DNA from 2 places in the Streptomyces sp. Pv4-95 genome. Region 2 is predicted to be linked to the other one. Evidence: predicted binding sites of a transcription regulator. Region 2 holds the regulator's gene; the other holds the start of a gene.
What was found. The regulator HspR, encoded in region 2, represses chaperone genes until heat shock. The targets are predictions, from matches to a motif close to TTGAGNNNNNNNNNCTCAA.
Positions count from the first base shown of each region.

Region 1: a site for HspR is predicted at 1,904-1,922, ahead of lon (endopeptidase La). Genes of this name have one in related genera too.

Region 1 covers NZ_CP127172.1:2,841,946-2,845,350, forward strand. The annotation lists gene lon (endopeptidase La) at 1-1,881, opposite strand, end outside; gene QOM21_RS12450 (pentapeptide repeat-containing protein) at 2,136-2,969, opposite strand; gene QOM21_RS12455 (YfbM family protein) at 3,179-3,405, shown strand, end outside.
Region 2 covers NZ_CP127172.1:4,330,410-4,333,814, reverse strand. The annotation lists gene QOM21_RS18980 (pyridoxamine 5'-phosphate oxidase family protein) at 1-113, shown strand, start outside; gene QOM21_RS18975 (hypothetical protein) at 553-957, shown strand; gene QOM21_RS18970 (heat shock protein transcriptional repressor HspR) at 1,055-1,507, opposite strand; gene dnaJ (molecular chaperone DnaJ) at 1,509-2,690, opposite strand; gene grpE (nucleotide exchange factor GrpE) at 2,736-3,404, opposite strand; gene dnaK (molecular chaperone DnaK) at 3,401-3,405, opposite strand, start outside.

The sequences.
Region 1 (3,405 bases), 1.5 Mb from region 2:
CTCGACGTACAGCACATCGCCGCCGGCGCCGGTCACCGCCAGTCCGGTGACGACACCGGGCACCGCGGTCCGCCGCTCGGCCGGGTCCTGCGCGGACTCGGGGGTGTGGTGCGGGCGCCCGATCAGCGGACGCAGCTCCTGCGCGCCGACCGTGAACGGCAGCTCCCGCTCACCCAGTTCGTGCTGGGCCGCGACCTTGCGCAGCAGCCGGGCCACCGACCGCTCCAGATTCCGTACGCCCGCCTCACGGGTGTACTCACCCGCGAGCTTGCGCAGCGCCCCGTCCTCCAGGACGACCTCGCCGGGCTCCAGACCGGCCCGCTCCAGCTGCCGGGGCAGCAGGTGCTCCCGTGCGATGACGACCTTCTCGTCCTCGGTGTACCCGTCGAGCCTGACCAGTTCCATCCGGTCCAGCAGCGGCTCGGGGATGGCTTCGAGGACGTTGGCCGTGGCCAGGAAGACCACGTCGCTGAGGTCCAGTTCGACCTCCAGGTAGTGATCGCGGAAGGTGTGGTTCTGCGCCGGGTCCAGGACCTCCAGGAGGGCGGCGGCCGGGTCGCCCCGGAAGTCCGAACCCACCTTGTCGATCTCGTCGAGCAGCACCACCGGGTTCATCGACCCGGCCTCCTTGACGGCCCGCACGATCCGGCCGGGCAGCGCGCCGACATAGGTGCGCCGGTGGCCGCGGATCTCCGCCTCGTCCCGGACGCCGCCGAGCGCGACCCGGACGAACTCGCGCCCCATGGCCCGTGCGACGGACTCGCCGAGCGAGGTCTTTCCGACGCCCGGCGGGCCCACCAGTGCCAGCACCGCGCCGCCGCGCCGCCCGCCGACGAGCCCCAGACCGCGCTCGGTCCGGCGCTTGCGGACGGCGAGGTACTCGGTGATCCGCTCCTTGACGTCCTCCAGGCCCGCGTGGTCGGCGTCCAGGATCTCCTTGGCGCCTGCGATGTCGTACGCGTCCTCGGTCCGCTCGTTCCACGGCAGTTCCAGGACGGTGTCCAGCCAGGTGCGGATCCAGGAGCCCTCGGGGTTCTGGTCGCTGGACCGCTCCAGCTTGTCGACCTCCTTGAGGGCGGCCTTGCGGACCTCCTCGGGCAGTTCGGCGGCCTCGACGCGGGCGCGGTAGTCGTCGCCCTCGTCCTCGGGGTCGCCGTTGATCCCGGCGAGTTCCTTGCGGACCGCTTCCAGCTGACGGCGCAGCAGGAATTCCCGCTGCTGCTTGTCGACGCCCTCCTGGACGTCCTTGGCGATCGACTCGGCGACGTCCTGTTCCGCGAGGTGCTCGCGCAGGGTCTCGGTGGCGAACTTCAGACGGGCCACCGGGTCGGCGGTCTCCAGCAGCCGGACCTTCTGCTCGGTGGTCAGGAAGGGCGAGTAGCCGGAGTTGTCGGCGAGCGTCGGCACGTCCTCGATCTGCTGGACGCGGTCGACGACCTGCCAGGCACCGCGCTTGCGCAGCCAGCTGGTGGCCAGCGCCTTGTATTCGGTGACGAGTTCCGTCACCGCGCCGGGCAGCGGGTCGGGCACCGTCTCCTCGACGGTGGTGCCCTCCACCCAGAGGGCGGCCCCCGGGCCGGTCGTACCCGACCCGATGCGCACCCGGCCCAGGCCCCTGATCAGGGCCCCGGGGTCGCCGTCGGAGAGCCGCCCGACCTGCTCGATCCGCCCGAGCGTGCCGATCCCGGCGTAGCTGCCGTCGAGCCGGGGCACAAGCAGCACCTGCGGCTTGTTACCCGACGGGGCGGCGGCCTGTGCGGCCTCCACGGCTGCCCGGACGTCGGTGTCGGACAGGTCGAGAGGCACCACCATGCCGGGCAGAACGACCTCGTCATCGAGGGGCAGCACGGGCAGGGTGAGCGATGTGGGCGTCGAAGCCATGATCTCCCCTTCGGCAGGCAAGTTGAGCTGTACTCACTCAATGCCGCGGTAGGGGGAGATGTTCCCCGGGGCGCGTTCGCTGTGAGCGATCAGGGATGGGCAGCGTGCGGCGGCGGATCGGCGGAGGTGTCTCCGCTCCGCGTCGGTGGGCGGGTGGTGCCGTACGAAGACGCACGAAGACGGGGGAACTCGGATCGTCGGCGTCGGTCACCGGCGGGCGGCCGCGGATGTGCCGTGCCCGGTGCGGCGGGTGACTACCAGTGAGCCGGGCGGCCGAGCTCCGGCGGCAGCGTGGTGCGGTCGTCCCCCTTGGCCGCGCTGAGCTGGGCCCGGGTGAGGAAGAGGCTGCCGGTGAGGTCGGCGCCGCTCAGATCGGCGTCCCGCAGATCGGCACCGATCAGGTCGGCCAGCCGCAGGTCGGCGCCCGTGAGGTCGGCGGCGATGAGGTAGGCCCCGCGGAGGTTGGCGCCCCGCAGGTCGGCGCGCCGCAACCGGGCGCCCATGAGATCCGCGCCCCGCCGCTCCTTCTTACGGCCCGGCACCTCGGCCCGCACCAGCTCGCTGGTGCGCAGCAGCAGAGCGTTGACCTCGCCCCGGTGGGCGGCGACATCCAGGCCGGCCAATTCCTCGGGAGTGCCGTACGTGAGGGCTTCGGTCTCGTCGAGCGCGCGCCGCAGCTCGTCGTGGATCGGGCGGGCAGCAGGCCGGGCGAGGGCCTCGGCGAGGTACTGAAGGAGTTCGTGGAGCTGCCGCATGACGGGGAAGACGTCGAACATGCTGCGGGCTGTGCGCGGGGCCTGCCGCCAGTCCTCGCCGCCGAAGGTGACCTGTGAGACCTTCTGCCCGGCACCGAAGCAGTCGAAGACGGTGCATCCGGAGAAGCCGCGCTCACGCAGCTCGGCATGGATTCCGCAGCGGAAGTCGCTCCGCAGGTTGCCGCAGGGCCGCCCGGCGTCCTTGTCGACCGCGAAATCCGCCGACGCGGCGAACGGCAGGGCGACGCAGCAGAGCCCGAAGCAACTGCCGCAGTCGGAGACGAGCCCGAGGCGAGTGGCGTCGGGGTTCGGCCGGGTGGGGTCCTGGGACACGGGCGTGCACTCCTGCTACCGGTGAGCACCGCGTACCGCCGCGCTCGCAAGAACGCCATTCTCCCAGGAGCCGACGGATGATCCGGCCACAGGTGGCGACGGGACCTGACCGGGCGCGCGGCGCGGCGCCGGACGGATTCCCGGCGGGGGGCGGTCGGCATCCGGGCCCTCGCGGCGGGTTGTCAGTGGCCGCGCCTAGCATCCGGACCATGAGCATGATCGGACAGTACGCACGTGTCACGGCGGCCGAACTCCAGCGCGCCGTCAGCGATCCCGAGTGGGCGCTGGAGATGGTGGGCGAGCGCATGGACGAGGAGGCGGACACCGAGCCGGAGCCGGCGAAGGCCCGCTGCCTGGACATCGGCACGGCGTGGGACGCCCTCGGCTTCCTGCTCCGCCGCCAGGGCTTCCCCGTGGACATCGTGCACGGCGAGGA
Region 2 (3,405 bases):
CGGTGGCGGACGCCGTGCGCCGCTACGCCGAGCGCTACGGCCGGACGCCGACGCCGAACCCCGACCGCGTCATGATCGAGATCGCGGTGAACAAGGCCCTCGGCCGCGCCTGAGCCGCGCGAACAGCCGACCCGGCACCTGACCGAAAAGCGCCCCTGCGCCCCCGCCGCCGGCCGTCCACCTGGTACCCAGGACCGGTCGGCTCCGAACAGATCCGCGACCGACTCGGCCCATGGCGATCAGTCGGCATCGCCCGTACCCCTCACACCCCCACTCCGCCCGGGGCGACAACGGGCAGCAGACGGCAGCTGGAGGCCGCATGGCGTCGGCAGCACACCCCACCCCGACCGTTCCCCGCCACCCCGGCCCGGCCCTGCCACGCCCCCGCGCCGAGCTCTGCCCGCGCTGCGGTGGCCAACTCGCCGTCAACCAGGACGGATGGAAGATCTGCCACGCCTGTGGTTACGCCTCGCCGCCCGGCGCCGCCCCTCCACCCCGGGCCCTTCGCGGGGGTATCGTCGCCCCCACACTCGCCACGCCCCGGAGGGCACGATGAACCCGGTCCGAGTGACGGCGATCGCCTGCCTGATGCCGCTGTCCGAGCTGGACGAGGATCCGTTCCTGGTCGATGACCGCACCCAGCACGACATGTGCAAACAGTGGGCGGCCGCCCGTGACTACCGCCTGACCTGCCAGCTCAGCCTGCACCGCCTGCGCGCCGATCACCAGGCCCTGTGGAGCGACGTGAAGGCGGGGCTGGTCGATGTGTTCGTGACCCCCAACCTGCGGGCCCTGGAGAACGCCATCAAGGGCGCCGACGAATTCACCGCCCGCTGCGCCGCGGCCGGGGTCCGCCTGGAGACCGCCGACCTCGACGAGCCGGTCTACACCCTGGCGATGAAGTCGCATGTGCACCGCCGCCTCTCGATGCCGACGGCCGGCTACAACGGCTGCTGACGCCGCCCTCCGCACGCGAAAAAGGGCCGGCTGACCCGGCCCTTTCCCACCAACTCGCGCGAGGTGGCTGCTTGCCGGCCGGAGCCGGAGCGGCCCGTTACTCCGACCGCTTGGGCCGCCACACCACCAGAGCGCCGCTCTGCTGCACATCCTGATACGGCACCAGGTCACGGCGGTAGGACGCGTGCACCGCGGCCTCCCGCTGCTGCATCGCGCTGGCCGCGCCCTCCAGGGCGCCCTGGAGCTCGGCGACCCGCTGCTGCAGGGCCGCGACCTGGTTCTCCAGCTCGATGATGCGCTTGATGCCCGCGAGGTTGATGCCCTCGTCCTGGGACAACTGCTGCACGGTGCGCAGCAGTTCGATGTCCCGGGCCGAGTAGCGGCGGCCCCGCCCGGCCGTACGGTCGGGCGAGACCAGGCCGAGCCGGTCGTACTGCCGCAGGGTCTGCGGATGCAGGCCGGAGAGCTGAGCCGCGACGGAGATGACGTACACCGGCGACTCTTCGGTCAGTTCGTACGGATTACGACGATGTCCGCCCCGGCTGTCCATCTCAAGCTCCCTTCGCGGCCTGGAACAGCTCCGCCCGCGGGTCCTCTCCCGCGGTCGCCTCGCGATACGTCTCCAGCGACTCTCTCGCCTTGTCGCCGAGGTCCTTGGGCACCAGCACCTCGATGGTGACCAGCAGGTCACCCCGGGTGCCGTCCTTGCGGGCCGCTCCCTTGCCGCGGGCCCGCATGGTGCGCCCGTTGGGCGTGCCGGCCGGCAGCTTCAGCGTGACGGGCGGGCCGCCCAGGGTGGGCACCTTCACCTCGCCGCCGAGCGCGGCCTCCGGGAAGGTGACCGGCACCGTGACGGTGAGGTTGTCGCCCTTGCGGCCGAAGACCGGGTGGGCGTCGACGTTCACCACGACATAGAGGTCGCCCGCCGGGCCGCCCTGCTCGCCCGGGGCGCCCTTGCCGCGCAGCCTGATGCGCTGCCCGTTGGAGACGCCCGCGGGGATACGGACCTGCATGGTGCGCGAACTCGTCGCCCGGCCACTGCCCTTGCAGACGTCGCAGGGGTCCTGGGCGATCAGGCCCCGGCCCTTGCAGTCGGCGCACGGGTCGGTGAGCGAGAAACCGCCACCGGCACCCCGGCTGACCTGACCGGTGCCCACACAGGTCGGGCAGACCCGCGGAGTGCCGTGCTTGTCACCGGTGCCCGAACACGCCTTGCAGGGCGCCTGGCTGGACATCCGCAACGGGACCGTGGCCCCGTCGACGGCCTCGGTGAAGCTGAGCGTCACCTCGGACTCGACATCCTGGCCGCGGCGCGGCTGCGTACGCGTCCCGGCGCCGCCACCGCGGTTGAACAGGCCGCCGAAGACATCCCCGAGACCGCCGCCGAAGCCGCCGGCGCCGCCCCCGCTTTGACCCGGCGAGCCCCCGAAGAGGTCGCCCAGGTCGAAGTTGAAGCTGCCGCCGCCCCCGCCGGGGCCGGGCCGGTAGCCGCCGTTGCCGAACAGCGTCCGGGCCTCGTCGTACTCCTTGCGGCGCTTGGGGTCACCGAGGATGTCGTTCGCCTCGGAGATCTCCTTGAAGCGCTCCTCGGCCTTGGCGTCACCCTTGTTGGCGTCCGGGTGGAACTCGCGGGCGAGCTTGCGGTACGCCTTCTTGATCTCCGCCTCGGTCGCGTCCTTCGGGACGCCGAGGACCTTGTAGTAGTCCTTCTCCACGAAGTCCTTGGTGCTCATCCCCGACGTCCCTCCTTCCGCGCGGTTTTCTTTCCTGTCCTCACGTCAGCCCTCTTCCGGGCCACCGTTCTCCTCGTCCGAAGCCTTGGTGTCCTCTTCGGAGGCGGACTTGGTGGTCTGCGTGCCCGGCTGCGGCTCGGCGACGGCGACCCGCGCGGGGCGGATCGTTCGCTCACCGATGCGATACCCGGGCTGCAGGATCGCCACGCACGTCGTCTCGGTGACGTCGGGCGCGTAGGAGTGCATCAGCGCTTCGTGAATCGTCGGGTCGAAGGGCTCACCCTCCTTGCCGAACTGCTGCAGACCCAGCTTGGCGACCGCGGTCTCCAGCGACTCGGCCACCGACTTGAAGCCGCCGACCAGTTCGCCGTGCTCGCGGGCGCGGCCGACGTCGTCGAGGGTGGGAAGGAGCTCGGACAGGAGGTTCGCCGCGGCGATCTCCTTGACCGTGATCCGGTCCCGCTCCACCCGACGGCGGTAGTTCTGGTACTCCGCCTGGAGCCGCTGGAGGTCCGCCGTGCGCTCGTTGAGCGCCGTACGCACCTGGTCCAGCTGCGCCGTGAGAGCTGTCACCTGGTTGTCGTCCCCGGCCGGGGCCGAGCCCGCCGTTTCGGCGGACTCGGCACTCTGCGCCGTGTCGTCAGGGTTTCCTGCGGACTCGGTGTCGGAGGGGACGTCGGGCTTCTCGTCGAAGCCCGGGGTCTCCTCCGTCACG